DNA from 4 places in the Bacillus marinisedimentorum genome. Region 4 is predicted to be linked to each of the others. Evidence: riboswitches for the same ligand, from Rfam matches in the RefSeq annotation. Region 4 holds a riboswitch; each other region holds the start of a gene.
The links. A riboswitch is a leader RNA that binds a small molecule or an ion and turns the genes downstream of it on or off. The one in region 4 is predicted to bind S-adenosylmethionine.
Positions count from the first base shown of each region.

Region 1: another riboswitch for S-adenosylmethionine. It lies ahead of metK (methionine adenosyltransferase); the one in region 4 lies ahead of A4U59_RS01310 (methionine ABC transporter ATP-binding protein).
Region 2: another riboswitch for S-adenosylmethionine. It lies ahead of A4U59_RS09825 (O-acetylhomoserine aminocarboxypropyltransferase/cysteine synthase family protein); the one in region 4 lies ahead of A4U59_RS01310 (methionine ABC transporter ATP-binding protein).
Region 3: another riboswitch for S-adenosylmethionine. It lies ahead of A4U59_RS14965 (methionine biosynthesis PLP-dependent protein); the one in region 4 lies ahead of A4U59_RS01310 (methionine ABC transporter ATP-binding protein).

Region 1 is NZ_LWBL02000029.1:51,976-59,972, forward strand. It holds gene A4U59_RS09020 (alpha/beta hydrolase) at 1-155, opposite strand, end outside; gene A4U59_RS09025 (gamma carbonic anhydrase) at 276-809, shown strand; gene A4U59_RS09030 (GNAT family N-acetyltransferase) at 820-1,326, opposite strand; gene metK (methionine adenosyltransferase) at 2,541-3,743, opposite strand; SAM riboswitch class I at 4,003-4,110, opposite strand; gene pckA (phosphoenolpyruvate carboxykinase (ATP)) at 4,781-6,364, shown strand; gene A4U59_RS09045 (alpha/beta hydrolase family protein) at 6,474-7,277, opposite strand; gene A4U59_RS21735 (hypothetical protein) at 7,440-7,775, opposite strand; gene A4U59_RS09055 (ABC transporter substrate-binding protein) at 7,809-7,997, shown strand, end outside.
Region 2 is NZ_LWBL02000030.1:136,162-144,158, reverse strand. It holds gene ilvB (acetolactate synthase large subunit) at 1-139, opposite strand, end outside; gene ilvD (dihydroxy-acid dehydratase) at 463-2,130, opposite strand; gene ilvE (branched-chain-amino-acid transaminase) at 2,143-3,048, opposite strand; gene A4U59_RS09825 (O-acetylhomoserine aminocarboxypropyltransferase/cysteine synthase family protein) at 3,382-4,698, opposite strand; SAM riboswitch class I at 4,834-4,947, opposite strand; gene A4U59_RS09820 (DUF2621 domain-containing protein) at 5,121-5,543, shown strand; gene A4U59_RS09815 (CcdC family protein) at 5,905-6,393, opposite strand; gene A4U59_RS09810 (response regulator) at 6,475-6,834, opposite strand; gene A4U59_RS09805 (Na(+)/H(+) antiporter subunit B) at 6,907-7,329, opposite strand; gene A4U59_RS09800 (cytochrome c biogenesis CcdA family protein) at 7,393-7,997, opposite strand, start outside.
Region 3 is NZ_LWBL02000049.1:64,947-72,943, reverse strand. It holds gene A4U59_RS14970 (bifunctional homocysteine S-methyltransferase/methylenetetrahydrofolate reductase) at 1-504, opposite strand, end outside; gene A4U59_RS14965 (methionine biosynthesis PLP-dependent protein) at 525-1,634, opposite strand; SAM riboswitch class I at 1,778-1,882, opposite strand; gene A4U59_RS14960 (sulfite oxidase) at 2,053-3,108, shown strand; gene A4U59_RS14955 (N-acetyltransferase) at 4,400-5,176, shown strand; gene rsgA (ribosome small subunit-dependent GTPase A) at 5,213-6,286, opposite strand; gene A4U59_RS14945 (hypothetical protein) at 6,756-6,935, shown strand; gene A4U59_RS14940 (GDSL-type esterase/lipase family protein) at 6,960-7,730, opposite strand; gene A4U59_RS14935 (methyl-accepting chemotaxis protein) at 7,889-7,997, opposite strand, start outside.
Region 4 is NZ_LWBL02000005.1:169,353-177,349, forward strand. It holds gene sufD (Fe-S cluster assembly protein SufD) at 1-22, opposite strand, end outside; gene sufC (Fe-S cluster assembly ATPase SufC) at 40-825, opposite strand; gene A4U59_RS21580 (YuzK family famiily protein) at 1,144-1,296, opposite strand; gene A4U59_RS01295 (carboxymuconolactone decarboxylase family protein) at 1,549-1,914, opposite strand; gene A4U59_RS01300 (MetQ/NlpA family ABC transporter substrate-binding protein) at 2,168-2,992, opposite strand; gene A4U59_RS01305 (methionine ABC transporter permease) at 3,007-3,606, opposite strand; gene A4U59_RS01310 (methionine ABC transporter ATP-binding protein) at 3,656-4,681, opposite strand; SAM riboswitch class I at 4,814-4,923, opposite strand; gene A4U59_RS01315 (peroxiredoxin family protein) at 5,104-5,592, shown strand; gene A4U59_RS21585 (hypothetical protein) at 5,585-6,025, opposite strand; gene A4U59_RS01325 (anti-sigma factor domain-containing protein) at 6,233-7,354, opposite strand; gene sigI (RNA polymerase sigma-I factor) at 7,367-7,997, opposite strand, start outside.

The DNA.
Region 1 (7,997 bases), on a different contig from region 4:
GTTGAGGTTCCCTGGCCGGGCAAGTCACCCATGATGACATGAAAGCCTGCCGCCCTCCACATTTCAATCAGCCATGAATATCTGCCATGGTGCTCCCCTGCTCCATGAACCATGACCATAACCGCTTTTGCATTGTCAGCCTCCCATTTCCACATCGTGCTCGCTCCTTTTTAATCTTTTCTTCTATATCGACTTTTCTGGTACACTGGTTTTATACAGGATACGTTATATTTTAACGTTGTAATTAAGAATGATTTTGAAAGGCAGGAACTGAAATGATTTACAGCTATAAAGGGAAAACTCCGCAGATCTCCAACAGTGCCTATATCGCTGATTATGTCACAATCAGCGGCGATGTATCAATCGGCAAGGATTCAAGTATCTGGTTTAACACATCCATCCGCGGCGATGTCGCCCCGACCATCATCGGGAACGGGGTGAATGTCCAGGACAATTGCGTACTCCACCAGAGCCCGGGCAACCCGCTTATCCTTGAAGACGGCGTTACTGTCGGGCACCAGGTCATTCTCCATAGCTCCATTATCCGGAAGCACGCCCTCATCGGCATGGGGTCAATCGTCCTGGACGGCGCCGAAATCGGGAAAGGGGCTTTCATTGGAGCCGGCAGCCTTGTTCCGCCAGGCAAGAAGATCCCGCCCAATTCACTTGCATATGGACGTCCGGCGAAGGTTGTAAGGGAATTGAACGAGGAGGATCTGGAAGATATGGCGAGGATCCGCAGAGAATACATGGAAAAAGGCCATTATTATAAAAAACTTACCCCCATCGAGCCAAAGGATGATAACTAAAACGGCATTGTCAAATGGCAATGCCGTCCAGTGCTTTTTCCAATACTAATAATTCCCCGGTCAGCACAAAGAAATCATCTTTTTGACGTTTCGTTTCACTGAAGCCGGCTTTCCTGTAGAAAGCAAGGCCCCGCTGATTGCGGACTTCAACACAAACGCGCAGCGGCCCTTTTTTAACCGTCTGCATAACAGCCGCAAGCAGCTCGGTGCCGATCTTTTGCCGCTGGAATTCCGGCAGCACATAAAGCCGTAAAATTTCCCAGCCCGCCTCACGCTTGATGATTTCCATTATTCCTGTAATCGATCCGTCTTCTTCCGAAACAAGGAAATGGTGATTCTCGGATGATTCACTCTCTGAAATGGATTTCAGCAAGTTATCATAGGCATATACCGTTTCCATGAATTCTTCGGTTTCTTCCTTTGTATAAAACGTCCCATACGTATCCATCCAGCTTTTAACGGCAACTGTACGGACCGCTTGAGCATCCTTGCTTGTTGCAGGTCTAATTATCATCATAGCCTTCCCCCTGTTTTGTAATAATCCCTTTGTAAAAGATGCAAGGCTTGATCGCCAAATCATATGTCAGAAATCGAACAGCTTCCAGATGCCAATCAGGCATATTCCAGCAGCTGAATTTTCTTACTATTTATTCAATTATAAAACAGCAGGAAAGGAAAAGAAACGTGTGATTTCATTACAGTCACTTTTTGGCTTGATTTAAACAGGGTTTCGAGCCAAACAATTTCGCATGCATTCTCTGTGGGCGCGTGACGCGCCGTATAACGCCAAACGGCTTTTCGGTGTCGGCCCAGTGAGCGGGTTTCACGCCGTTTCTCCCGGTTTTTGAGCCAAATCTGCCGCTTTTCTTGCCAACTCCTTCAAATTTCACGCCACAACTGTTCGCTTTCACGCCATACGGGTGGTTTCACGCCATTCAAACGAATTTTCGCGCCATAGGAGCGGGTTTTCGCGCCGACCGGCTTTACGCTACGTCCAGGGTGCGGCTTTCGCGCCGTCTCTCCCGGTTTTCGCGCCAAATCTGCCGCTTTTCTTGCCACCTCTTTCAAATTTCACGCCACAACTGCTCGCTTTGGACGCCATACGGGTGGTTTCACGCCATTCAAACGAATTTTCGCGCCATAGGAGCGGGTTTTCGCGCCGACCGGCTTTACGCTACATCCAGGGTGCGGCTTTCGCGCCGTTTCTCCTGGTTTTCGAGCCAAATCTGCCGCTTTTCTTGCCAACTCCTTCAAAATTCACGCCACAACTGTTCGCTTTCACGCCATACGGGTGATTTCACGCCATTCAAACGAATTTTCGCGCCATAGGAGCGGGTTTTCGCGCCGACCGGCTTTACGCTACATCCAGGGTGCGGCTTTCGCGCCGTTTCTCCCGGTTTTCGCGCCAAACCGATTACGTTTCACGCCGATATAGCCCGCTTTCACGCCACTTGGTTTGTTTCACGCCGTTCAAGCATTATTTCGCGCCAAAAAGCTGCGCGCTCAGGCCCTCTGACCGGATTTCTCCCCAAACAGCTCCGCGAACAGACCCCATGAATTACACCTCACACTAAAGGAAAGAAATTTTCCGACTGGCCTTAAGTGGGTAATCTCTAAAAAAAGCTCAGAACCGCTAATTAAAACGATTCTGAGCCTTTATTATTGTTCAGGATTCTCTACAGAATGAACTGCTTAAAAGATTCAGCAGTGATTTTAACACTATCCAAACACTTATTCAGCAGAAGCGAGTTCCTTCAGCGCGCCGGCTTTATCGGCTTTTTCCCACGGAACATCGATATCCGTACGGCCGAAATGACCGTATGCCGCTGTCTGTTTGTAAATCGGTTTTCTCAGGTCAAGCATTTTAATGATGCCTGCCGGACGTAAATCAAATGTCTGGCGGACCATTTCCACCAGTTTCTCTTCAGAAACTTTTCCTGTTCCGAACGTATCAATTGAGATGGAAACAGGCTGGGCAACACCGATGGCGTAAGCAAGCTGCACCTCGCATTTGTCAGCAAGGTCTGCAGCTACGATATTCTTGGCGACATAACGGGCCGCATATGCTGCGGAACGGTCCACTTTTGTCGGATCCTTACCGGAAAAGGCCCCTCCGCCATGGCGGGCATAGCCTCCATACGTATCGACAATGATTTTTCGTCCAGTCAAACCGGCGTCACCGAGCGGACCGCCGATGACGAACCGGCCTGTCGGGTTGATGAAAAATTTCGTGTCTTCATCAATCAGGTTTTCAGGAACAATCGGCTTGATGATATATTCTTTGATATTCCGCTGAATCTGTTCAAGCGAAACTTCCGGATGGTGCTGTGTCGAAATGACGATAGTATCAATCCTGACAGGATTGTCATTTTCATCATATTCCACCGTCACCTGTGTCTTTCCATCAGGGCGTAAGTATGGGAGGATTTCTTCTTTGCGGACTTCTGTCAGCCTGCGGGCAAGCTTGTGCGCGAGTGAAATCGGCAAAGGCATCAGTTCCTCTGTTTCCCTTGTGGCGTACCCGAACATCAAGCCCTGGTCGCCGGCTCCGATTGCTTCTATTTCGGCATCTGTCATTTGCCCTTCCCTTGCCTCAAGAGCCTTATCAACGCCCATCGCAATATCGGGGGACTGCTCATCGATAGATGTCAAAACTGCACAAGTTTCCGCATCAAATCCGTATTTTGCCCGTGTATATCCGATTCCTTTTACGGTTTCACGCACAAGCTTCGGAATATCCACGTATGTCGAAGTGGTAATTTCACCTGTTACAAGGACAAGCCCTGTATTTACTGTTGTTTCACAGGCGACACGTGCATTCGGGTCGCTCTTTAAAATTGCATCAAGAATGGCGTCTGAAATCTGGTCACAAATTTTATCGGGATGCCCTTCTGTCACCGATTCAGACGTAAACAAACGGCGGGTTTTTGTCATGGAACACTAGTACCTCCTTAAATAAAGACTGCTGATTGATACGGTACTCATTTCCCTAAAGGGATTATAAATTAACTTCCTCTTTGGCCTCTTGATGCCTGAAAGAGTCCTGTCAGCGGCAATAACAGGCAAATGATCCCCCCTTGCAGCAATTAACTCCGCTGCCCGGCAGGTTGCTATACTTCCAAAGCCTAAAGATGGGCTGAAAGTATAAAAAAACCTTCCCGTTTGAGGAAAGGTTTTACGCTCTTGCCTTTCGCTCTTATCGATCAAGGCTGTCCGCCTTGCTCAGGTTAGCACCTTTTCACATAGGGTGACGGTTGCCGGGTTTCGTTGGGCCTGTCCCTCCACCAGCTCGGGATAAGAGTATCCGTTCGCGTGCTATCATAACGCATTGGTCGAACCATGTCAATAAAACCGTCATGAACATCCGGACGTTTCAGGCAGTTTCCTCGTTTATTGTGTGAATAATATAAACATCCATTCCTTCTATTATCGTTATATTCCTTTCTTACGGTGTCTGCTTATAACCAAACTTATTCAATTTTACAGGTAACAGGCTGCCATTGTTCACGCCTGACACAGCCCTTTTCATCCGTTTCCTTCACAAACTTTTCATTCCCTGTGGCCAGCAAAATTCAAATGTATTTCAGTTCCTGAATCTGTACAAAGTAATGCCAACAGCTTACCTAAGGCACAGTAAGTGCATTTGTATCATATTGATACATAAACGTATTGAAAGGGATTTCAATATTAGAACACATTTTCCTTTTAAAGAGAAAAACTTGAAAATTTTTATAAAAAATTGCAAAATAAGTGTTTTCTGATGAAGAGACGGGCATATATAAGTATATTTTTCAGGTAAGCAACTTGTTTAGTGTAGACTGAAAAAATAAATGTGTTATACTATTTTTAGCATATCGAATCAAGTGTAAAACTCGGTCATTTATCCCTATGGGACCAAAGATTTTACACCTTCTGTTCCACAGCGGAGTCTCATAAGGAATCTCATATTATGAAGAAAGAAGGTTTGTGTAATGAACTCAGTAGATCTTACAACCGGCCTGGCCGCCATCCTGAATGGCAATAATGTCCGGCATAACCTATCCGTACCAGAATTGACTGAAAAGGCGCTTCTCCGCAATGAAGGGGTTTTGACATCAACCGGAGCACTCAGGGCTACAACCGGAAAATATACCGGGCGCTCCCCTAAAGATAAATTTATTGTAGAAGAAGCCTCCACAAAAGATAAAATAAATTGGGGACCGGTGAACCAGCCGATTTCCGCGAGTGTATTTGAAGCGCTTTACGACAAAGTCCTTACTTATTTGAAAGAACAGCAGGAATTGTTTGTATTCAAAGGTTTCGCCGGTGCTGACAAACGTTACCGCCTGCCTATCCAGGTTGTAAACGAGTATGCATGGCATAACCTGTTTGCCCGACAGCTTTTCATCCGCCCGAACGAAGAGGATCTCAGGGATCATGAAGCCGAATTCACGGTGATTTCCGCACCTGGCTTCAAAGCTGATCCTGCGGTGGATGGGACGAATTCCGAAACATTCATCATCATTTCCTTCGAGAAACGTATCGTATTGATTGGCGGAACCGAATATGCCGGCGAGATTAAAAAGTCGATTTTCTCCGTGATGAATTATATTCTTCCTGAACGCGGTACCCTGTCTATGCATTGTTCAGCGAACGTAGGCCAGGAAGGAGATGTCGCCCTGTTCTTCGGTCTTTCCGGTACAGGGAAAACGACTCTTTCTGCAGACCCGAACCGGCGCCTTATCGGCGACGATGAGCACGGCTGGTCCGAGAACGGCATTTTTAACATTGAAGGCGGCTGCTATGCAAAATGCATCAATTTATCGCAAGAAAAAGAGCCTCAAATCTGGGATGCCATCCGTTATGGATCCGTGCTTGAAAATGTCATACTCGATGACCATTCTCGTGTAGCCGACTATGACAATACAACATTGACTGAAAATACAAGGGCGGCATATCCGATTGATGCCATAGATAATATCGTCATTCCGAGTGTCGCAGGACATCCGAACACCATTATTTTCCTGACGGCCGATGCATTCGGCGTCCTCCCTCCTATCAGCCGGCTGACGAAGGAACAGGCAATGTATCACTTCCTGAGCGGATATACTAGCAAACTTGCCGGAACTGAACGCGGGGTCACTTCTCCTGAAGCAACCTTCTCAACATGCTTCGGGTCGCCGTTCCTGCCTCTTCCTGCACACGTATATGCTGAAATGCTCGGAGAAAAAATTGATCAGCATAACGTCCAGGTCTTCCTCGTGAATACAGGCTGGACCGGTGGTGAGTACGGAGTTGGAAGCCGCATGAACCTTCCTTATACACGGGCAATGGTCCAGGCAGCGCTAGAAGGCGAACTGAACTCTGTAGAAACAGTGACAGACCCGATTTTCGGCCTGCAAATGCCCGTCCATTGTCCTGGTGTACCTGATGAGGTACTTCAGCCGCGTAAAACATGGAGCGACGAATCAGCCTATGTGAAAAAAGCGGAAGAACTTGCGAGGCAGTTCAAAGAGAACTTCACCAAATTTGACAATGTTTCACCTGAAATCAAAAATGCAGGTCCGAACCTGTAAAACAAAACGAAGAAGCAGCTTCCGAAAGGGAGCTGCTTTTGTGTGTTTCAGAAGTGTCCGGGTAGAGAGCGCCAAAGTTCCCGCCTTCTTCTTCATCCCGATTTTTTTGTTACCGGCCGCGCTGCTTAAGCCTCCTCCTTTTCATCCACCGGCATGCCTTTTCCGTTACTTCCCTGTTCAGCCGGGGAGGAAAATAATGATCCTGCTGGGGAAAAATCCACGATTCAACCGGCTTCCTTTCTTTTTTCATTGCGTCTTCAAGAAGATATGCATGTTCAACCGAGACATTTTCATCTTTCTTTCCATGAATAATCAAAACATCAGCGTCCATCCCGGTCAGTTTCAATAACGGGTTCCTGCCGGCATAGTTTCCGGCCGCTTTCCACGGCGTACCGCCGATTACCCTTTTCATCATCCTTCTTAAATCAACTCGCTCTTTATAAGTGAGCGCCACATCAGAAACGCCACCCCATGTGATAACTGAAGCAGCTTTTTGAGATAATATAGCGGTCCAAAGCGCCATGACCCCGCCCCTTGAAAATCCAAATAAATGAATTCGGTCCGAATCGGCCACCGGCAGGTTTCTGAGGACTTCCAGGCCGTTGACCGCATCCCAGCGGTCTCTGCCGGCAAAGTCTTCGTTTCCTTCTCCGCCGCGGTTTCCGCGATAAAAAGGCGCAAATACGACAAATCCTTCCGAAGCAAACTGTATAACCCGCGCTATCCGCACCATTCCGACATTTTTGATGCCGCCCCGCAAGTAAAGAATCGCTGGATATACCTTATTTTCCACCGGCACCGCCAGATACCCTTTAACTTTCAGCCCTTCACTTATATACGTTGTTTCATAAAGCCGGATGTTCGGATTGGGGGACGGAAATGGCCGTTTCTCTATGATTTGTCCATTTTTCATTTCTGCCCCTCCTCTCAAAAAGGCTTGAATTTAAACCCCGGTGTCCATTCTCTACCCTGCCGCAAAAATTTTCATTCATCTTTGCGGCTCGCCTGAAAATGCACCCTCACTAGTGCCTGGTTCAGTGTTAACCGGTGCTGGAAATTAGTGACAGGTGTTCAGTCAAGTATCCGCAAGGGAAATCAACTTGCCTTCCGGCGGCATACGGGCAAGCCTCCCCGCCTTCACTTTTCTTAATAGACAGTTGATTGGTCCGCGGCTTCGAGACTCCTGCGGGAGTTTAAAGACAGATGAGATCTCAGCAGGAGAGCCAGCTATGATTCTATGCGTTTCCACGTCCTGGGGCAACGCATAGGCAAGCACATTATGTTTAAGTGCGGAAGAGCCAATGCTCACAGTTAACAATTTTTCAAAAACAACACAACCTTCGATAATAATGGGCTTTTTAAAAGGAACTGGGCAGATACACACTTTTCCTTCTCCGACATACTGTATCATATATGGTTAATTTTTCACCGGGGAGGAAAACACATGCATCCATTTTTCAAGTTGGGTTTGGTACTCGCGGCTATCGGTCTATTGATGGGTCTTACAGCCTGCGGAGCAAACCAAAATGACAGCGTCCGAGTGGCAGAAGTAACCCACTCCATTTTTTACGCCCCGCAATACGTTGCGCTCTCAGAAGGTTTCTTTGAAGAAGAAAACCTGGAAATCGACCTG
Region 2 (7,997 bases), on a different contig from region 4:
GATAAAGAGAATCATAAATCGGCAGGACAGCACCGCCTGGATAGCCAAATATGACGTCCGTCTTTTCCTCTTCAAGTGCCCTGATGAGGACATCGGCTCCACTTACATTTTCCGTCTTCGGTTTAACTCTCGCCCGCATTCTTTTACCTCCCGTATATGATTTTTTTCATTAAAAATACCTTTCCACCCCGCGCACATGAAACAATCGGTGCACAGGGGTGAAAAGGCATTGCTTTCACGGTACCACCCTGTTTTGCAGCATTTTTACAAATGCCGCCTCTTGAACAGCAGTCACTGTCCGGTTGATAACGGGTTTTACATACCCGGCTGTTCCTACTCACTCCGTTTTCGGAACAGCACTCCGAGGTGATGTCGCCGCAGGAGGCATCGCCCGGTTCCAGCAGTGCGGGCTCTCTGGTAAATGCCTGATTCCTGAAGCTTTTTCCTCTTCAGCGTTTTACTCTATATTTTCATGACCCCGCCGGTACTGGCTGATGTGACCAGTTTCGCATAGCGGGCAAGATATCCTTTTTGAATCTTAGGTTCGGGCTTTTTCCAGTTCTTACGCCGTTCTTCAAGTTCATCATGTGTCAGCATGACTTGCAGGCTTCCATTATTCAAATCAATTAATATCTGGTCACCGCTTTGGATATATGCGATCGGCCCGCCTTCAGCCGCTTCCGGTGAAATGTGGCCGATCGAGATTCCCCTTGAAGCCCCGGAGAACCGGCCGTCTGTAATCAGTGCGACTTTTTTATCGAGGCCCCTGCCGGCAATCGCCGAAGTCGGCGCCAGCATTTCCGGCATTCCCGGTCCGCCTTTCGGCCCTTCATACCGGATGACGACGACGTGGCCTTCCTTGACTGTTCCGTTATTGATGCCTTCCTGCGCTTCATCCTGTGATTCAAACACAATAGCCTCGCCGAGGAAGGTTTCAATCGATGGATCGACAGCTCCTTTTTTGATAACCGCTCCATCCGGTGCCAGATTCCCGAAGAGGATCTGGAGGCCTCCCGTTTTGCTGTACGGGTTATCGACGGTCCTGATGACATTTGGATCTATAATCTCACAGCCGTAGGTATTCTCTTCGACTGTTTTGCCTGAAATGGTGATCCTGTCTTTATGAAGCGCCCCTTCAACTTTGCACAGTTCGTTTATAATGGCGCTGATGCCGCCTGCCCTGTGGACATCCTCCATCGAATAATCGGATGCCGGGCTGATCTTTGCCAGATACGGCACCCTTTTCGCCACTTCATTAATCCGTTTCAAATCATATTCGATTTCCGCTTCATGGGCGATTGCCAGAGTGTGAAGGACTGTATTTGTTGAGCCGCCCATTGCCATATCGAGTGCAAAGGCATCATCAATCGCATCTTTTGTGACAATATCCCTCGGCCTGATATCTTTTTCAACCAGATCCATCAGATGGGAAACGGCCGATTTGATCAAATTTCTGCGATCTTCGGATGTTGCGACGATAGTCGCATTTCCCTGCGGTGTGACACCCAGCATTTCCATAAGGGAGTTCATTGAGTTTGCGGTGAACATCCCGGAACATGATCCGCATGTCGGACAGGCACTCGTTTCCAGCTGCTGCAGTTCTTCGAGTGACATTCTTCCTGACTGATGCGCTCCGACCCCTTCAAATACGGAAACGAGGGAAAGCGATTCACCCGATTCAGAACGCCCCGCTTCCATCGGTCCTCCTGATACAAAAACGGAAGGAACATTGGTCCTTACGGATGCCATCAGCATACCCGGTGTGATTTTGTCACAGTTCGGAATATAAAACACACCGTCGAACCAGTGGGCGTTGATGACTGTTTCTGCCGAGTCGGCTATGAGTTCCCTGCTCGGAAGTGAATATCTCATTCCGATATGGCCCATTGCAATGCCGTCATCCACTCCGATTGTATTGAATTCGAACGGAATACCTCCAGCCTTCCGGATTTCTTCTTTTACAACTTCCGCAAATTTATTTAAGTGCATATGCCCCGGTATGATGTCAATATAGGAGTTGCATACGCCGATGAACGGTTTGTGCAAATCTTCCGTTTTGACTCCAGCCGCATGCAGAAGGCTGCGGTGCGGAGCTCTGTCAATTCCTTTTTTAATCATGTCGCTTCTCATCAATTATCCCGCCTATCCTGCCTGAACATCTTTTTCCTGGTGGTATACTTTCATTCCGTCCAATGTTACCTTTTTCCGAAAGCCCTGCAGAAGCTTTTTCGTGTGGGGGCCTGGTTTTCCGGTTCCGATCTCACGGCCGTCAACTTTAACAACGGCAATCACCTCTGCTGCTGTACCGGTTAAAAACACTTCGTCGGCAACATATACATCATGTCTTGTGAAAACTTCTTCTTTGACTGTATAGCCCATCTCGGCGGCAAGTTCCATAATGGCGTTCCGTGTAATCCCCTCAAGGGCGCCGATATAGCCTGGCGGTGTCTTTATCACGCTGTCTTTCATGAGGAATACGTTATCGGCCGAGCCTTCGGCTACATAACCCTGATCATTCAGCATGAGCGCTTCACTGACACCGGCAAGGTGAGCTTCAATTTTCACAAGGATATTATTCAAATAATTCAGTGATTTCACTTTAGGGCTTAGTACGTCCGCCCGGTTTCTCCGGCTGGCCACCGTAGCAATCTCAATGCCCGTTTCGTAAAGCTTTTTCGGAAACAATGCCAGCTGTTCTGCAATGACAATGACCTGCGGGTTGCGGCAAGGGAACGGATCAAGGCCGAGGTTTCCTGGCCCTCTGGAAACGACAACCCGGATATAAGCATCCCGGAAATCGTTTTTCCGCAAGGTCTCGATAATAATTGCCTGCATCTCCTCTTTTGTATGCGGAATCTTCAACATGATAGATTGGGCGGAATTATACAGCCGGTCAAGATGCTCATTAAGCCTGAAGACATTTCCGTCATACATGCGAATGCCTTCGAACACCCCGTCGCCGTATAAAAATCCGTGATCATAAACGGAAACAACTGCATGTTCTTTCGTTACGAATCGGCCGTTTAAATAGATCCATTGCTCGCTCACACAACCACTCCTTTCGTTCTTCATCAGAAAGCGCCGGGACAGTTTTCAATCCGCCTTGTGAAGAAGATAATTTGTTTGATTGAGGACAATAATACGCCGGTTTCATAAGGAGGTCAACAGCAAAATCGAAACTTTTCAGATAATTTTGATTTATCAGTTTTATTGTAATCGCTTACATTCCGGCAACTTCAGTACTTTAAAGGTTTATGGCGTTCAATTGTAAATTTTTTTGAAGCGTTTTCATTCATATCCGCTCCTGTCCGGTTGTCCGGAAAATCCATACAGGATGAAGCCTGTCAAAAAAAAAGGCCCCTTTTCAGGGAGCCGCATTATTTAACGCTGTGCAGTTTTCTCAACTGGACGATATCCATTCGCTTCTTCAATTGCGTATTGCAGGTCGGCTGTTATGTCATCAATGTGTTCTATTCCGACAGAAAGCCTGATCATATCTTCCGTAACTCCTGTCGTTTTCAAGTCTTCATCCGACAACTGCCTATGTGTGGTGGAAGCAGGATGGATGATAAGGCTTTTCGCATCCCCGACATTCGCGACATGCGACCACAATTTCACATTGTCGATGACCTTCGCCCCTGCTTCGCGTCCTCCTTTAATCCCAAACACGAGCACTGACCCGGCCCCTTTCGGCAAATATTTCTCTGCCAGCGCCCTGGAAGGATGGCTGTCAAGTTCCGGATAAAGGACCCATTCTACACCTGGATGCGATTCCAGATACTTCACCAAATCCCTCGCATTGTTCACATGTTCCTTCATCCTTACATGCAGCGTTTCAAGTCCGAGCGATAACTGGAAAGCATTAAACGGGCTCATCGCAGGCCCGAGGTCACGCATCATCTGAACCCTGGCTTTCAAAATATAAGCCTCTTCACCCAGGTCTTTTGCATATGTCAGACCGTGATAGCTTTCATCCGGACGGTTGAATTCCGGAAATTTATCGGATTGCCAGTCAAATTTCCCGCCGTCTACAATGACCCCTCCCATCGTTGTCCCATTTCCGCCAAGCCATTTGGTCGCAGAGTGGATGACGATATCTGCACCGTGTTCAATCGGCCTGCACAAATACGGAGTTGCGAATGTATTGTCGATGATGAGCGGGAGTCCCGCTTCACGGGCAATTTGTGATGTTTTTTCAATATCAAGCACGTGGAGTCCCGGATTGCCGATCGTTTCTGCATATATTGCTTTCGTGTTTGAATTAATAGCTTCTCTGAAAGCTTGCGGGTCTTCGGGGTCGACAAACCTTGTCTTAATACCGTACTTCGGCAGTGTGACAGCAAAAAGGTTATATGTGCCCCCGTACAGGGTCGATGCCGATACGATTTCATCACCTGATTCCGCTATGTTCAGGATAGAAAGCAATATTGCGGACATACCGCTCGCTGTTGCAAGTGCACCGACTCCGCCTTCAAGGTCAGCCATGCGTTGTTCGAGCGCTGAAACTGTCGGGTTGCCGATCCGCGTATAAATATAGCCTTCTTCCTGTAAATCGAACAGGTTCGCAGCATGTCCGCTGTTTTCAAACTGGAACGCGTTGGACTGGTAGATCGGCAGTGACCGGGCCCCTGTCGAAGGATCGGGCTGAAGCCCTCCGTGAATGCCAAGCGTTTCAATGCGATAATTCCTTTTTTCCATGTTCCCACACTCCTTTTTTCGGTTATCATTATTTTTTCAAAATAACTCCCGTACGCTCTCGGACAGACTTGATAAACTGTATACAAGAAAAGGGCCTCTCTTTGATAGAGAGGCCCTGATATGTCACAGTCGACTCTCTTATCTTCCAAAGCAAGCAAGCTTTGCAGGATTTGGCACCTGATCAAATGCAGCCATTTGACGGGTTGCCGGGTTTCATCGGGCCAGTCCCTCCACCTCTCTTGATAAGAACTAAATATTCAGTTAATTATTTGTTATGATACTTTAATGCCTTTTTCCTGTCAACATTTTTTACCTGCTTCCTTTGTCTCCAACATCCTATCTTTTGCTGATGATTGTCTGCTGCCTTTTTCAGTTGTATAATGAAACATGAATTGTGCTGATTAAAGGAAGTGGGTTTTTAAATGTCCGATTGGTTTATTCTTTTCATCGCTTTCTGGTCTGTTTTCCTCTTTGTCATGATGGCGATCGGCGGTTACTTCATGTTCAGGAAATTTCTGAAAAAACTTCCGAAAGAAGACGGAAAATCGATCATGGACTGGCAGGAATATTATATCGAGCAGTCGAAACACCTCTGGCCGGATGAGCAGAAACGTTTCCTCGAAGAGCTTGTTTTGCCGGTGCCCGAGTTGTTCAGGGATGTTGCCAGGCAAAAAATCGCCGGTAAGATCGGCGAACTTGCGCTGCAAGAAAACGCACGGCGCATCGAACAGGACCATGTGATCAGGGGATATATTATGGCGACCCCGAAACGTGACCATAAGTTTTTGAGAAAAACATTAACCGAAAAACATATTAGTCTTGTGCCTTATGAGCATTTATTTTAAAAACGTATAGGGTACAGTTCTGGAAGAGAAAAATGTTAATTCGTACTATCGCCAGCTGATTTGCAAGTGAATTCAGTAAGTGATCACAATGAAAATAGCACAACGTCCAGGTTTCTCACCTGGACGTTGTTATTTGTTTTGTAATTTAAAACGGGTGGATGATTTCTGCGGAGCAGCCGGCAAGAATGTATTTCCCCAGCCTTTCCAGCAAAAGAACAAGCATTTAACCTGTGTCACTTATTTGTTATGCTGAATGGAAAACTGCAGGAAAAAGAAAAGGACGAAAACATAGGCGATTTCGTCCTTAAAATAGCTTTTCTCACCGTTAACTGGACCGGTTGCTGAAAACAGGCACATTTATTTATGGATGGAGCAGGTTTCCATCCTTGATATATAACTGCTTTTTAATCTTTTTGTAAGATAGGTACATCGACAGCCTCCACGGCAGGATCATGCCGAATGCCAGAATAAAAAACAGGCCGCTCGTTTCACCGAAGGAAATGTAATGGCCGAGAAAACTTTTCATGACGAGCCGGAGAAGAAGCAGCCCAATCAGCAAAAAGACAAATGCCTTCGACCTTTGTAAATATATCTTATTCCCTGAAACAGTGAAGCGGGATGTTTTTATCAGTAATATTGAAAAAAGTGAACCGACAAGAAACGCCTCTGCTCCTTCAGCCGGCGGCACCCTGAAATAAGGTATTGCAAACATGAAAAAACCAGTGCTCATAAAAACCGGAGGAAGGATCAATTTTATGGCAGAAACCGGCCTTTCAGCCGCCTTTATCCGTACAAAAATCATGAATGACGCCATGAAGGCTGCAAAAATGGTGCTGACCCATATCAGCAACTTCCTCACCCTTTTAATTCAAATTCTGGATATTATCCATTATACCGTACTTACAGTGGTTATCACACCGGATTTACCTATTTACCTGATCATGTGGTTGATCGCATCCAATACACGGCTGTCCTCAAATGGTTTGATGATAAAGTCCTTTGCCCCCGCTTCGACTGCTTCCATCACCAGTTTTTCCTGACCCATCGCTGAACACATGATGACGAGGGCAGACGGGTCGAACACCTTAATCTCCCTGAGTGCTTCTATTCCATTCATTTCCGGCATTGTGACATCCATAATCACCAGGTCAGGCTTGCAGTCTTTGTAGATGGAAACGGCTTCTTTGCCGTTTTCCGCCTCACATTGAACTTCATGCCCGCCCTGTACGAGCATATCCTTCAACTTGGCCCTCATGAACTGGACATCATCCACAACTAATACACTTGCCAACACACGTCCCCCATTTCAGCATTCTCATCGTAATAAGAGAAGACGGCCTGCAACAGGCCGTCTCGCTTTACATCATTGGTCTTCTGCAATCGTTAAAATAATCGTCATTGTAATTCCGACTACGGTCAAATACACCCCAAGATCGAATAACATGGCTGTCGCCAGTTCGACATCGCCAAGAAGAGGCAAATGGAAATGGCCGAATGTTTGGGAAAGGAATGGGACATCAAAAAGGAAAGAACCCATACCGGTCAGACCTGCTGTCAGTAAGCCCATCGGTATGAAGCTGCGGAAATTCACTTTGATGATACGCGACATCGTCTCCATCCCGTAGCTGATATACATCAGCACAAGTGCACCTGCTGTCATGAGCCCGCCAATGAATCCGCCTCCTGGAGCGTTATGGCCAGCCAAAAAAAGATAAAATGAAAAAGCCAGGATTACAAAAGCAATCGTCGTAGTTGTCGTTTTTAAAATCACATCGTTTGATCTCATGGCTACTCTCCTTATGCTGCTGCTTATTCTGTCTTAATCAATTATAGTATAGCGGTTCGCAGATTAAAATCCTGTGAAGCCCCCGAAAACATTAATCAGGTAAGAGCTGATTTTGGTCATCCAATCGAAGAATAGGAAAATCCCCATGATGATCATCACATAACCGCCCGCATGGACAATTTTTGCATTGTGCTTTTTAATCCATTGCATGCGCCCGATGAAAAATGACATGATCAAAAACGGCACTGCAAAGCCGAGTGTATATGCAATCATATACATCATTCCCGATCCGGGATTCGTGACGCTCATCGCCAGAACAGCTGCCAGAATCGGTCCCGTGCACGGCGTCCATCCCGCGGCGAAACCGATGCCGATCAATACGGAGCCAAAATATCCCGATGGCCTATTTTTAAACGAAAGTTTATGATCCTTCATCAAAAATTCAGGTTTTAACACACCGACGATGACAAAACCGAAGAACACGATTAAAATCGCGCCGACCTGACGGATCAAGTCGCTGTATTTTACAAACAGCTGGCCAACCAGTGATGTCGACATGCCTAATACAAGGAAAATAATCGAGAAACCGACCAAAAAGAATATCGTGTGTAAAAGTGTCCGGCGCTGCAGCATAGCATTATCTTCTTTCAGTTCGTTCACGGACACCC
Region 3 (7,997 bases), on a different contig from region 4:
AACATGGGCGACGATCGGCAAATCAGTGGTTTTGCGCGCCAATTTCACAACCTCTGTCAGCTCTTCAAAATCATAATACGTTTCAAGGAGAAGACCATCAACTTTCTCGCTCAACAGGCTCTCTGCCTGCTCAGTAAAGCTGGCCCTGATTTCTGCCAGTGATGCCTCGCTTTTCCGGATGCCGCGCAGGCCGCCGATGGTGCCTAACACGTATGCTTTTTCCCCTGCTGCCTGTTTGGCGAGTTTTGCTGCCGCTGTATTGATTTCCGAAACTTTGTCTTCCAGTCCGTACCGGGCGAGCTTGATGCGGTTCGCGCCGTATGTGTTCGTCTGTATGACATTCGCGCCGGCGTTCACATACGCTTTATGGACATTCAGCACATCGTCAGGCTTCGTGACATTCAATTCTTCAAAACAGGTACTGATTCCGTTCGTATATAACAGAGTTCCCATCGCCCCGTCACCTATTAAAATACCATCCTGTAAATCTTTCAAAAATCCCATGCTTCCCACTCCTCTCCTTTTTATTGGACCGCCTTTGCCTCTTTCATGCCGCTGAAAGCAAGTTCAAGATCGTCTATCAAATCATATACATGTTCAATCCCGACGGAGAAGCGGAGCAGCCTGTTGCAGACCCCGTTAGCGGTTCTGATTTCCTCCGGGATATCCGCATGGGTCTGTGTGGCCGGGTACGTGATGAAGCTTTCCGGGCCGCCGAGGCTTTCCGCAAAAGTGATCAAGCGGAGGTGCTGCAGTAACGGCTCCACCCATTCTTCTTTTTCCAGCCGGAACGACAGCATGCCGCCGCGCCCCGGGTAAAGGACATCCGTCACTTCTTCCCGTTCCGCCAAAAACGCCGCAATCCGTTTGGCATTGTATTCATGCCGTTCCATCCGGAGCGATAATGTCTTCATCCCGCGCGCCAGCAGCCAGGAATCAAAAGGTGACAGGACAGCGCCGCTCGTGTTCTGGTAGCTGCAGATTTGCCCGCAAATTTCTTCCCCTTTTACTGCAAGCAAACCCGCCAGTACATCATTGTGACCGCCAAGATATTTCGTCGCACTGTGGATGACGATATCCGCCCCTTCGTCGAGCGGTTTTTGCAGGATCGGCGTGTAAAAAGTGTTATCGACAATCAAAAGCAGCCCGTGTTCTTTCGCAAACTCGGCCGCCTCCCTGATGCTCACTTCTTCCATCAACGGGTTCGTCGGCGTTTCCAGGAAAACCGCCTTTGTGTTTGCCGTTCTTCTTTCCGCAAAATCCTCAACTGTTTTTCCATATTGTATGTTGATGCCGTATTGCTTCCAGCTCGTTTCAAAAAGCCGGTATGTGCCGCCGTACAAATCGGCCGATACAAGCAATTCGTCTCCAGGCGCGAACAAGCAAATGAGGGCCTGTATCGCTGCCATCCCTGAACTGAACGCGAATCCTTCATCCCCATTTTCAAGACGGGCAATCGCATCTTCCGCCACTTCCCTCGTCGGATTGCCGGTACGTGTATAATCATAGCCGCCCGTCTGTCCGACCTGTTCATGCCGGTATGCAGTCGAGAAATAAACAGGGTGGTTGACTGCCCCTTTTTCATCTGTCCTGTTGCCGATCTGTGCCAAAATTGTATCTGTATGCTGTCCCATACGTTCTCCTCCTTGTTGTCATGATGGAAATGCCAGAATTGCCGCCACTATCCGAAAACGTTCATCGCTTTAACGCAGCAAACAGTAAATATAATAAAAAAAGCCTTTTCTGGAAGAAGAGGCTTTACAGATTCATGTATTTCCCCTTATCTCCCAGGCTTCTGCCTGGCTGGACGTAGCACCGGGCCTTTTCAGGCTGGTTGCTGAGATATCACAGGGCCAGATCCCTCCATCTCTCTTGATAAGTGTCGGTCAGACTATTCAATTGATCATTGTTTTTACCACTTTACAATGGAAAGCGCTTTAAACGCAAGAGAATTTTTTAAAAATTTTCATTTTTTTCTCTAAGCAATCTCTTCCACCTGCTCACTCATATAAAAATGACTTCCTTAATAAAATGCCAGAGGGAGGAATTCAGATGAAAAAGATCCGGCCTTACTTAACAACAAGAAGCCTTCATCCGGAAAATCAGGAGGCGCCGATTCATTTCTTGCACAGTGATCATATTCCCGGGAAGCTTTTTTACCGGCGCAACCATTTCGCTTACCCGGAAAACGTGAGCCCTGCCGGACATCTGCTTATCAGCGGGCTTGTCCGGCAGCCTTACTTGTTCCGCTATCAGGACTTCCACTCCATGCATTCAAAAACCATTACAGCTGTTTTGGAATGTGCAGGTAATAAACGGGCAAACTTCAAGCCGGCAGTATTCGGCGAGCAATGGGAAGACGGCGCAATCGGAGAGGGCCGCTGGACAGGAGTGCCGCTGCATCATCTTTTTTCCATGACAGGTCTGTCATCTTCAGCCAAAGAGGTTGTTTTTGAAGGATGGGATAAAGGAGAACGGACAGATATGGATGGAACGGTTCCCTTTGCCCGCAGCCTGCCGGTTGAAAAAGCACTGCATCCAGACACGATTCTTGCCTATGAATACAATGGCAGGCCTCTCTCATTTAAGCATGGATTCCCCCTTCGCCTTATCGTCCCGCAATGGTACGCTATGTCCTCGGTAAAATGGGTGAAACGAATAACGGTCATCGATCATAAGTTCCAGGGACCCTTCCAGTCAATCGATTATAACTATTATCCCCACCCCGACAGCGACTGGGACAAATTTCCTGTAACGACAACTCATGTCAATTCAATCATCCAAAAACCGCTGGACTACGAAATTCTGAATACCGGCATACATGAGATCAAAGGGATTGCATGGTCTGGTGAAGGAGAAATCACAGCAGTGGACATCAGCCTGGACGGCGGCCAGACATGGAATCAGGCAGGGTTAAGCAAACCGGCAAATGAACAGTACGCCTGGACAAAGTGGAGCATCGACTGGGAAGTGAGAGAACCCGGGGAGTATGAAATCAGGGCCAGGGCGTCTGACTCCGCCGGCAGGACTCAGCCGGCAGAGGCCTTTTGGAACCGGAAAGGATATGGATATAATGCTATTCAGGCGGTGCACGTGAAAGTAGAATGAGGGAGTGGAAAGGACGGAACAAGGGGCTTTGATTTATAGTGGAGAAGTTATTTAGGGGCGGGTATGCCTCATGAGGATTGGATCTGAGCGGTGTATCGATTTTAACGCCTATATTTTTTGTACAGACAGCATTCTGGACCTGAAAGAGGGTTCAGTGTGTTTTGTGGAAGCAGTGAACGGAGAGTCGGTTCCTGTAATCAGGTCAATGAGGGAATTATAGGCACGGGAATACTGTTCCCGTGCCTATAGTGATGGGAAAGGATGCTTTATAAGCATGGGATTTCGGCTTCCGTGCCTATAATGGAGGACAAGGATGCTTTATAGGCACGAGAACACGGCTTCCGTGCTTATAATGAAGAACAAGGATGGTTTATAAGCACGGGAACACGGCTTCCGTGCCTATAATGAAGAACATGGATGGTTTATAAGCACGGGAACACGGCTTCCGTGCCTATAATGAAGAACATGGATGGTTTATAAGCACGGGAACACGGCTTCCGTGCCTATAATGGAGGACAAGGATGCTTTATAGGCACGGGAACACGGCTTCCGTGCCTATAATGGAGGACAAGGATGCTTTATAGGCACGGGAACACGGCTTCCGTGCCTATAATGCAGGAAGACTACATTACAGGGACTGAATAGGGGTTCAGTGCTTCTAATCGGGAACGAAGGCTGCATTACGGGCACTGATTCAGAATTCAGTGCCTCTAATCGGGAACGAGGGCTGCATTGCGGGCACTGATTCAGAATTCAGTGCTTCTAATCGGGAACGGAGGCTGCATTACGGGCACTGATTCAGAATTCAGTGCTTATAATCGGGAACGAGGGCTGCATTACGGGCACTGAATCAGAATTCAGTGCCTTTAATCGGGAACGGAGGCTGCATTACGGGCACTGAATCAGAATTCAGTGCCTCTAATCGGGAACGAGGGCTGCATTACGGGCACTGAATCAGAATTCAGTGCTTCTAATCGGGAACGAAGGCTGCGTTACGGGCACTGAATCAGAATTCAGTGCCTCTAATGGTGAACGGAGGCTGCATTACGGGCACTGAATCGGAATTCAGTCCCTATAATCGAAGCTAACTCAGCATTACAAGCAATGAATCAACATTCAGTACCCTTAATCAACTCAACAAAGAAAATACAGGAACCTAAACCCGGCTTTTATCCCCACATGAAGAGGGAAGCCCACATTACGAGAACTTAAACCACGCCCACTTTCATATTAATGTAATGGTTTAAAACCACAGCCACCTATAAAAACAATCAATACAAAGGTGATTATAATGGAACCAACAAACACAATAAAAAGACTGTTCGGCGATTCTTTCAACATTCTCAACGGCCTGCCGATATCAATCCAAATCGAAGAAGTGCGGCCGATAACCAATTTTACAAAAGCAGCGTATGAAAACAAGCTCCAGGAACTGATGGAGTACACCGAAAAACTGGATGTAAAACGGATAGGGTTTCTACTCAATGCAAAGACTCCATATTTTCCAGCCCTTTCAGAAATGCTCAAGGCTTCCGGATTTAAACATTACGCATCCCGGGTTGAAGTATACCTGGATCTGAAAAACGTTGACGCAAATGCGCCGGACCGCTATGAGTGGAGGTCACTCGAAGACAAGAACTTGACTGAAGAGAAATTCATGTCGCTCTGGGAACAGGCGATGTCAGGCTCCGATAACGCACCGTCGACCCTGCCGATTGCGGAGCACCTGGAATCCGTCAGGCGCGAACTCGGGCCTGACTGGAAAAGGACATGCAATGCCATTTATGAAGATGGAAACGCAATCGCCATCTCCATGCCGCACATCGAACCGGGCACCATTGACGAAGGCAGGCTGTTTTATTTCGGACTGCTTCCGGAGTCAAGGGGCACTGGAAAAAGCGCTGAAATCCACCGACAGTCCCTTGGCAAACTGAAGGAAATGGGAGCCTCCCACTATGCAGGCGGCACCCACCGGGCCAACACGAAAATGCAAAAGGTATTCCAAAGAAACGGATGTACCGTACGGACTGAGACAGAATCCTACTATAAAACATTTAACAAAAAATAAGAGCTGCCCCGCTTATCCAGGGCAGCTCCTCTTAACCTATCTCTGGTGGAACCGTTTACGGTCCCCGGCAATCTTTTTCCACTTCTCCTTTTCTTCGAGCTGGGCTTTCTTGTCTGCTTTCCGCTCAAGGAAAGCAAGTTCTTTTTGCAGCTTCACATACGATTCATAGCGTTTTTCTTCAAGCGACCCGTCATCAATCGCAGCCTTTACCGCACATCCCGGTTCGGAATTGTGGCTGCAGTCCCGGAACCGGCAATTCCCGGCAAGCTCTTCGATATCATTGAAGCTTGTGCCAAGGCTCTCATCCGCTTCCCACAGCTGCAGTTCCCGCATGCCCGGCGTATCGATGACAAGCCCGCCGCCCGGCAGCACAATCAGCTCCCGGTGGGTTGTCGTATGGCGCCCGCGGCCGTCCTCTTCCCTGATTTCCTTTACAAGCTGAACTTCACTTCCGAACAACCGATTTGTCAGGGTTGACTTGCCGGCACCTGAAGAACCGAGCAGCGCAACAGTATTGCCGGCTGCAAGATAGGAATCAAGCTCTTCCATTCCGCTGTCTTCAACAGCACTGATGACATGCACAGGGACACCGAAAGCCACTGCCTCAACTTCCCTGACCTTCTCAGCAATATCATCGCACAAGTCTGCTTTGCTCAAAATAATCACCGGATTTGCTCCGCTCTCCCACGCCATGACGAGATAACGCTCAAGCCTGCGGACGTTGAAATCCTGATTTAAAGCGTTGACAAGGAAAATGGTGTCGACATTTGCAGCTACAATCTGCTCTTCAGTCGTCCGTCCCGCCGCTTTACGCGAAAACTTGCTCGCCCGCGGCAATATCGCGTGGATCGTCGCCTTCCCCTCATCCGGCCTTGCCGAAACAGCGACCCAGTCGCCAACGGCAGGAAAGTCTTCCCGCTCCCCCGCTTCAAACCGCATCCGGCCCGATACTTCAGCGAGCAGTTCACCGTGCATAGTCAGGACACGGTAGCTTCTCTTATGTTCCAGTGCCACCCGTCCGGGTATATAACCTTCATTTTCATATTGTTCAAAATGTGTATTCCATGTTTCATTCCAACCGTACTGTTCAATCGTTTTTATCAATGTCATTTCCTCCTTGAAATAAATGGATCTCCGGAAACACAGCTGAATACAGGCAGCGCTTCCAAACCAATAAAAGAGACTGCGCGCAGGCGCAGTCCCGGAAAATTGGACAAAAAAAGGCCGTCGGCGTGCATGGCGACACAGCCCACGGCTATAAAAGGATTCATCATGACACTGACAATAACGTGCAACCCCTCTATTTCGCGGCAGGCTGTGCTATGAAATTAACAATAGGTTCCATCATCTCTGCAATTTCCATAACACATACCTCCCTTTTGGTGAAATAAAGAGTATCTACTGCGTAGTATATGGCATTATTGGAAAAATGTAAACGGGCAGACACGGAAAAATGAAAAAAGTTTGTTTTTCATTTTTTATAATGGCTTCACCCTGCTGAAAAGGTCACATAACCAATCCTGGCTTTGGCATGATATAATAAGTTAACAGTATTTTACATAGAAGGGGTGCATAACTAATGGGCCAAAAAAACTCTTTCAATGATGCCACCGGCCATTTGACGAAGATTGAAGGCTATCCCTCTTCCCGCCCTGCCATGAAATCCTTGCCGCTCGGAATCCGGATCATCGGATACTTCATGTATGGGTTCCTGGGCATTTCCGCCGTGATCACCGTGCTGCTGAAACTCCTTAATTGATGTGTAAAAACGAACGGCCGGGTGCTACCCGGCCGTTCGTTCGTCAGTAACATACTCTTCAATCATGTGTTTCCACAAAAGGTACCCTTCTCCATTCAGGTGAAGTCCATCATACGTAAAATCTGGATTCAATTCTTTTCCCGACGGCGCTAAAAACTGCGGATATAAGTTGATAAAGACGGCTGAGTATTTATCTGAAAGGTCATTCAATGCCACATTCAGTGCCCTTACATAACGGTTGTCCGTCCTTTTATAAAATGTCGTGTTGTTCACTGGGAGGACACTCTGGATGAAAATCTCAGTATCTGGAGTACCATTATTCAAACGGGAAAGAATCATGTCATAGTCTGCGGTAATATCAGCAACCTTCCGCCCTTCCCTTAAATCGTTAATTCCCACCATTATAAAAACTTTATCCGGCTTTGCTTTGATGACAGGATTCAGCCGGTGAACGATCGAATACGTGCGGTCACTGTCGATGCCCCTGTTTTTGATGCTGCTATGCTGGAACAGTTCTGCCCACTCATTGCGCTGGGTGATGCTGTCCCCTAAAAAAACGATCGCATTTTCTTCAGGCGGCATAATGTCAAATGTCGAGCTGCGGTTGAGATGATGGCTGTTCGGCACATAACTGTCCGCCTGAGCATGTATTTCTGCTTGTCCATTCAGCAATTCGCTGATTGTTGCCCGGACACCGGCTGAACCGTTATTTTTAACATAAACGCCAACTCCGCTAACAATGGCCAAATTAAAAAGTAATGATAAAACCAAAACAATCTTGCTGCTTGTTTTCATCCCCAATCCCCGTTTCTCCTGATGTCACTCTAATAGTAAATGCCCTGTCATTTGTTGTAAATAGCAAAAACGGTGTTATTCATAAAGTTTCCGTGAATTTAATTTGAATTCATAAATTTTTTAATTCCCCCATAACCGGAGTTGGGCTTTATCTCTTTTTACACTTCAATATCTTTAACAAGAATGCTGAAATCCCTGGATAGCTGATGCAGGGACTTGCTCATTTGATTGAGGTGTTCCATCGAAGATATTTGCTGTTCAGTCGAA
Region 4 (7,997 bases):
GTAACTTCGTATCCACTGACATGTTCATCCCCCTTCCGCTTACGCTTCCTGGCCTACTGTTTCGTCTTCGATGCCAAGCTCTTCTTTGATCCAGTCATATCCTTCTTCTTCAAGGCGCTGGGCCAGTTCCGGTCCGCCTGATTTTACGATCCTGCCCTGCATCATGACATGCACTTTATCAGGTGTGATGTAGTTAAGCAGACGCTGATAGTGGGTAATGATTAAGCAGCCGAAGTCTTCGCCGCGCATTTCGTTTACGCCGTTGGAAACGACTTTCAACGCATCGATATCAAGGCCGGAATCAATTTCATCCAGAATTGCGATTTTCGGTTCAAGCATCATCATTTGCAGGATTTCATTCCGCTTTTTCTCGCCGCCGGAGAATCCCTGGTTCAGATAACGCTGGGCCATATTTGGATCCATGTCGAGGAAATCCATTTTTTTATCAAGTGTTTTAACAAACTTCATGAGCGAAATCTCATTTCCTTCCCCGCGCCGTGCATTGATGGAGGAACGAAGGAAGTCGGCATTTGTAACGCCGTCGATTTCACTCGGGTATTGCATAGCCAGGAACATCCCGACACGCGCCCGCTCATCCACTTCCATTTCGAGAACATCTTGACCGTCAAACGTGATTGTGCCCTCAGTCACTTCGTACTTGGGATGACCCATGACCGCTGAAGCAAGTGTTGATTTTCCTGTTCCGTTTGGACCCATGACAGCGTGGATTTCCCCGCCTTTAATTTCTAAATTAACGCCCTTGAGGATTTCCTTTCCCTCAATTGATACGTGTAAATTCTCAATCTTAAGTGTTGAACCTGCCATTTTTATACCTCCAATAATCTTAATATTCCTGGTTTTTTCTAGAATTTTATTATTACTGCTGTATTCTCATTCTATTCTCATTCCAATGTTATAACAAATGAAAAGTATAATCAACCTCAATAGCCTAAAACATTTTTTTCCATGACAGAAGCTCTGGTTCCACCCCAGAGTATTCTGCACGCGAAGAACCGGCTCCGCTTATTTTGTGCCGTTTTCAGCTTCCTACACTATGATGACGGATAAACAAGAAAAAAACCAGTTATACGAACTGGTTTTTTTCTTGTTTATCATGCTATAGGCTTTATCGTTATTTTCAAGTTAAAATCCGATGCGGCGACTGGCTTGATCTACGACACGCAAACTCTTTTCATATTCCTGTTCACGCCGTTTTTCCACCTTGAGGCGTTTATCGAGCTTCCGCCCGTACTCCTCATATCCCATTCCATGAGACTGATACATCGCCTTTTCCATTTCAGCTGTATAATTCAGCTCCAGGTCACTAATAATGAACCCATCCTTTCAATGGTTTTAACTTCGTGATTAATCGTATCACGTTACTACATTTACCACAAAGACCCATATCGTAAACATTTCACGATAATAAAGGCTGGCGGGGTACCGGAATACTTCAGCTGAATAAAGGGCACTATTGCTCCCATTTGCAATCATATCCTCTTATTTGGGCGGGATTTGTTAGAAAATTCAGTTCGCATCGTTGAAGTCTTATTGTTTCAGGTCGGTAAGTTCAGATACTGCTTCCTGTACAAGCGTTACCGCCTGGCTCATGGCAGCTCCGCCTCCAAAGGCTGCCGTCACTCCGACCGCTTCAAGAATTTCTTCTTCTGAACACCCTTCGTCCAGACAGCCTTTCACGTGATAGATGATACAATACTCGTCCTGTGAATTAAGGCTGATTCCCAGGGCGATGAGCTGCTTCTCACGGCGGCTCAGCATTCCTTCCTCAAAGCATGTTTCGGTAAATGCATTATAATGGCGGGCGATATCCGGCATTTTTTGTGTAAAGATCCCCAGCCCTTCTTTGTATTCATGCAAAGCTGCTTCTGTTGAATTGCGTGGTTCATGGTACATCCTTTTCACTCCTATCTGAATTTGGTTCGTGATTATTATGATGCATATAAATAGGAACTATCCCGCTTTTTTATGGGCTGCAGAATGTAATGTTGAAAAACAGCCATGAACTAGCTGCTTTTTGCAATTGCACAGGACGCACCCCCTATTGAATACGGAAATAGACCTCTTATCTTGGCGAAGGAATTCGGCGGGAACCAGTGTAAATCACTTGAGGGCATACAAAAAACCCGGCATAAGCCGGGTTTCGCAATTACTCGCCGTCAACAGGAACAACAGCTCCTTTGTATTCTTCTTCAATGAAGGTCTGAATCTCTTCTGAACGCAGCACTTCAACAAGCGTCTTGATGTTTTCATTATCCTTATCCTTTTCCCGGACAGCGATGACGTTGACATAAGGAGAATTTGAACCTTCGAGGGCAATTGCATCCTCCATCGGATTCAACCCTGCATCGATCGCATAGTTCGTATTGATCAGGACAGCATCGCCTTCGTTGTTTTCATATGCACGCGGAAGCATTCCGGCATCAATATCAGCCTTAAAATTCAGGTTTTTCGGATTTTCTTCAATATCTTCAAGAGTCGCGTTCGTTTTTTCCACGCCTTCTTTAAGTTTGATCAAGCCTTCTTCTTCCAGAAGGGAAAGCATGCGGCCGTGGTCTGCAACAGAGTTGCTCATGACAACCGTTGCACCTTCCGGCAGGTCGTTCAAGCTTTTATATTCCTGGGAATAAACACCGATAGGCTCAATATGGATTCCTCCAGCGTTGACAAAGTCATACCCGTGTTTTTTCTTCTGATCTTCCAGATATGGTATGTGCTGGAAGTAGTTTGCATCAAGCTCACCTTCTTCAAGAGCCTTATTTGGAAGAATATAATCCTGGAATGTTTCAATCTGAAGGTCAACGCCTTTTTCTTCAAGGAGCGGCTTGGCTTCTTCAAGTATTTCTGAATGGGGTACATTTGAAGCACCGACAACAAGCTTCTTGCTCTCTCCGCTTCCACTTTCATTTCCGCCGCATGCGGCCAGTACCCCGATTAATAATACAATGCTAATTGTAAGAATTAGTTTTTTCATGATGAAAAATCCTCCTAGCGTTTATCTATTTTGTTTACTGCTATATCACCAATAAATTGGAGAACAAATACAATGAGCAAGATGACGATTGTTGCGACGACTGTCACATCATTATGGCTGCGCTGGAATCCCTCAAGATAAGCAAGGTCCCCTAGCCCGCCGGCTCCAACTACTCCTGCCATCGCTGTGTAGCCTACAAGTGCAATCGCGGTGACAGTAATACCGGATATAAGAGCCGGCATTGATTCCGGCAAAAATACTTTGAATATGATTGTCCATGTACTTGCACCCATCGCCCGCGAGGCTTCGATGACGCCTTTATCAATTTCACGGAGGGCGATTTCCACCATCCTGGCATAAAAGGGCGCCGCTCCGAAAATAAGCGCCGGCAATGCCGCTTTTGCTCCCAGCATTGAGCCGACCAGCAGCTTTGTAAAAGGAATCAGCAATATAATTAATATAATGAAAGGAATCGACCTGAATATATTTACATATCCTGCAATAATACTATTCAACAGCCTGTTTTCCCACAGATTTCCCCGTGAGGTCAAAAACAGCAATAGGCCTAATACAATCCCCAAAATGAAAGTGGCGGCAACAGAAATCACAGTCATATACAATGTTTCCAGCGTCGCTTCCCAGACTTTATCCCAAATGACATTTTCAAACACTTTGCAGCACCTCTGCTTCCACTCCGCGTTTCCTGATATGGCTGATTGCCCGGTTCACTTCATCATCATCTCCGGAGAAATGGACAAACAATGTCCCATATGTGCCGCTGTTTGTCTGCTGCACTTTGCCCTGCAGAATGTTGACGATCACTTCGAATTTCTTAATCGTTTCATTTATGACAGGCTCTTCCGCGTCATTCCCGATGAACGTCAGTTGAATAACCTTGCCGTGTTCATACTGGGCAAGCAGATGCTCAATCGTTTCTTCAGCTTCATCAGGCTCGGTCACCTGTTTCACAAACCGTCTCGTCACTTGCTGTTTCGGTTTTCGGAATACATCTCTAACGTTTCCTTCTTCAACAACACGGCCGTTTTCCATAACCGCTACCCGGTGGCTGATTTTATGAATGACATGCATCTCATGAGTAATCAACACAATTGTCAGGCCGAATCGCTCATTAATATCAACGAGCAGGTCAAGAATCGAATCGGTCGTTTCCGGGTCAAGTGCAGATGTTGCTTCATCGCATAGCAGCACTTTCGGATTATTGGCAAGGGCGCGTGCGATTCCGACACGCTGTTTCTGGCCTCCGCTCAACTCAGATGGATATGCATCTTCGCGCCCCTGCAGGCCGACAAGCCGAATCAGCTCGAGGACCCGTTCGTTCCGTTCCTTTTTGGCTACTCTTGATATCTCGAGCGGAAATGCAATATTATCATAGACCGTTCGTGACCAGAGCAGATTGAAATGCTGAAACACCATTCCGATCTCCTGGCGGGCAAGCCTGAGTTCACGGCCGGATAACGTATTCATATTCCAATCACCGACTGTGATTGTGCCTCCTGTAGGCTTTTCCAATCCATTAAGCATACGGATCAGCGTACTTTTCCCTGCACCGCTGTATCCAATAATGCCGTATATTTCACCGTTTTGGATCGTAAGGTTTACATCTTTGACAGCTTCGATCGGTCCCTTTTTGGACTTAAAGACTTTCTCGATATTGGATAACTGTATCATGCTGTTTCCTCATTTCTTCCATAAATAATGACATCTGCATTTTAAGGCGCATCCAAAAAAAGTGTTCACCCATTCAATATAAAAAAACCTTTCTGCACAGATGAGCAGAAAGGTTTAATGAACAATTCCTTTCTCTCATCTCCCAAAGCCTCAGCTTTGCAGGAATTGGCACCTTTACAAGCATCATGCCTGCCGGTTGCCGGGTTTCATCGGGCCAGTCCCTCCACCTCTCGTGATAAGAGTCAATCACACTTTATTGAGTTAAACGACTAATGTTTTTGAAACTAATGAAGATATTAGCACGCCTATCATTAGCTGTCAACAAAATAGTCCAAAAAAACAGCTTAAACGACACGGGCTGACAATTGCGTACAGCCGCCTTTTCCTTTACGATGGGAAACAGAAACTTGATGAAGTTTAACATGAAAAGAAGAACACTGCCGGCAGCTTACCCAGCGGAAACCGGCTATAGTTGGGAGGATGGTTTGATGAAGGCACCGGGGTTCACATTAAAGGACATACAAACAGGAAACCTTGTATCTTTGGATGACTACAGAGGAAAAAATGTCATGATCACGTTCTGGGTATCATGGTGTCCGGACTGCCAGCGGGATTTGCCTCAAAAAGATGCTTTTTATAAAACACTTCCTGCAGAAACAGACCTGGCATTCATTACAATCAACGTAACAGGGCGTGAGGCCAGTACGGAAAACGCTTTAAAGATGGCACGCGAACAGCAGTGGACATTCCCTATCCTTATGGATGAGGGGACAAACGCATATGATGCCTATCAATGCACAGGGGTGCCTGCCACATTTTTGCTTAACCAGCATCATGAAATCGAAGCCTCATTTGATGACCGTGCTGATTTCATGGACATCATCCAATCACTCGGCACACTGCTCAAATGATGTTTTGGCCGTGATGCTTGCTCATCAGAAAAAGGGACTCCAGCCAGAGCTTATTCCTGAATGTACACTTGACTGAGAGCTCTTTATCCCGTTCAAGGGTGCGGAGCGGCTTCATTCCGGTTATCAAATTCACGAGCGCTCCATCGCACCCGCGAATAATTATGTCCGGGCATGTGTCCGGAAGCGCATATAAAAGTCGCAGCCCTTTATCTGACAACTCCACTGCTGCAGCCTCCTCTTCCGAAAAGAAGAACATCATCATTTCTGGTTTTTTGAATAACGGCTGTAGATGAGGAGCATTTCCCGCACCTGCTATCATTTTTGTTAGCGAAACCACAAACATGTTCATCACCGCTTTCAAGGAAACATCTTTACCCTGGAATTCGCCTTCCCCATCGAATTTCCTTGAAAAATCGTCCGACAATATTTTCAAAAAGCGGATGTGCGGCTGTTTGTGTAAAAGTTGACACGCTGCAGATCGGAAGTTATATTTGCGCATTAAGGCAGAACCCGGTCATTTTTTGTCACTCAGTGCTTCACCGTTACCAAAACAGAAAACACAGGCTTTAAAAAAGCCTGTGTCATTATTTCCCGAGAAATAAGGTAATATGTAAAAACAAATCGCCTTTTTCTCCGCTATTTATTGGTTATTTTTGCCGTTGGAATTATTTTGCTGTTTGTTGACTTTGTTTTTACCCTGGCTGTTATTTTGCTTTTTATCTTTCTGTTTGTTGCCGCCAGCATTACTCTTGCCTTCTTTATCAACTGAATCGGACTTATTCATTGAGCCATTATTTGTTTTTTTTTCAGCGTTTCCTTTTCCATTCCCGTTGGAATGACCATTTGACTTTCCAGTCTGGCCCGGCGGTTCCTTGTCTTCAAACCCAGGAGCGCCCTGCTTCTCGTTCTTCTTTATTTGGCCAGGTGCATTTGAATTAGGTACGGCTTTTTCATCTTTATTGCCTCCGGCATGCTGAATATTTACTCCCTTTCCATTTTTATCCATTTCAGGGCGTGGTTCGGCTTTCTTTTTCAGTTCAGTTACTGAAAGTGTCTTAGCCTCATCCATTGTCAGCTCGTTCCCCTGTTTGACAGCATCTTCATAAACAAGGTATTTACCGGTAGAAATGCCGTTCTGTTTAGCATGTTCCCTTGTTTCTTCATCAGCATATACAACTTTTACGGCGATCTCTTCATTTTGTGTTAATAGACGGTTTTGTACTGCAACGAGCTCGCGTGCAAGTGCTTGCTGCATTTTCTCTTTGTCATTTTTATCTTCCAGCATTGATGTGGAAGCAAGCAGTACATCCTGATTAGAGTTAAAATATCCCTTTTCTTTTATTAGTGCAACAACCGATTCTACAAACTCGGCAAGCGGCAAGCCTTTCAACTTATCTATTTCTTTTTGCAACGCCTTGCCATCATCGTTCAGCGAGGTGTACTCAAGGACCTTCATGTCCTGGTTCACCCCGACTTCCATACTGGGATTCACATCAATACTTACATACGCCGCTACTGGCTCGGTATTGAACGAAAAAATCCCGGCAAACGCGATAATAAACGCCGCAACTGCAGCTGCCACAGTAATTGACGGTGCGAATGAAGGAAACACCCGCTTTTGAGGTTCTTCAGGGATTAAAATTTCTTCTCCGAGCTGCACATCCTGGCCTTTTTTCAGACGGATTTGCTCGAATGCCCCGTTCCTCGTCATGACAACCGCTTTCTTACGGTTAATTTCCATTATGATTCCGCGTTTCACCATTGACTCCCCCCTTTATATCTCAATGTAAGACTGTAATGAATGAAAATCGCCAAGATATATTAGCGCAACTGCTATTATATACTTTCGATTTCTCTCTATTGTTTTACGACTGCAATCCACCATTTTTTCTATATTTTTTATCGGCAGCCTTTTTTTGTCTTTGAGATAGCGGGAGAGTTCTTCGTCGTGCGCGATCAAATAAGCGATTTCTTTCGCATTATCACGTGCATCAATATGTTTCGGACAATGTTTAACAAGTGCTTCAAAGGTTATATCATACTGTGCAAGCAATTTTTGATATTCCATGATTTCAGTTACCCGTTCAGCGCTTTCCTCTTCCCGGGTATACTGGTCAATAGACGCCTTTTGTTCTGCGAACGTTTCCTCCTGGACATTGTCTTCAGTCTCTTCCTCATAATGGAACACGAGGTTGCGGGTCTGGCGCTGTTCCCTTCGGATATGGTCAATCACGCGCCTGCGGATAACCATGTTGGCAAATGTCAAGAAGCGGCTGCCCTCTTTTTCTGAATACTGGTCAATCGCTTCATTAAATGCCGTTAGACCGACACTGTATTCATCCATCTCTTCATTTACATAACGATGACAAACTTTTGATATCACTTTTTTTATAAATGGCTGATAT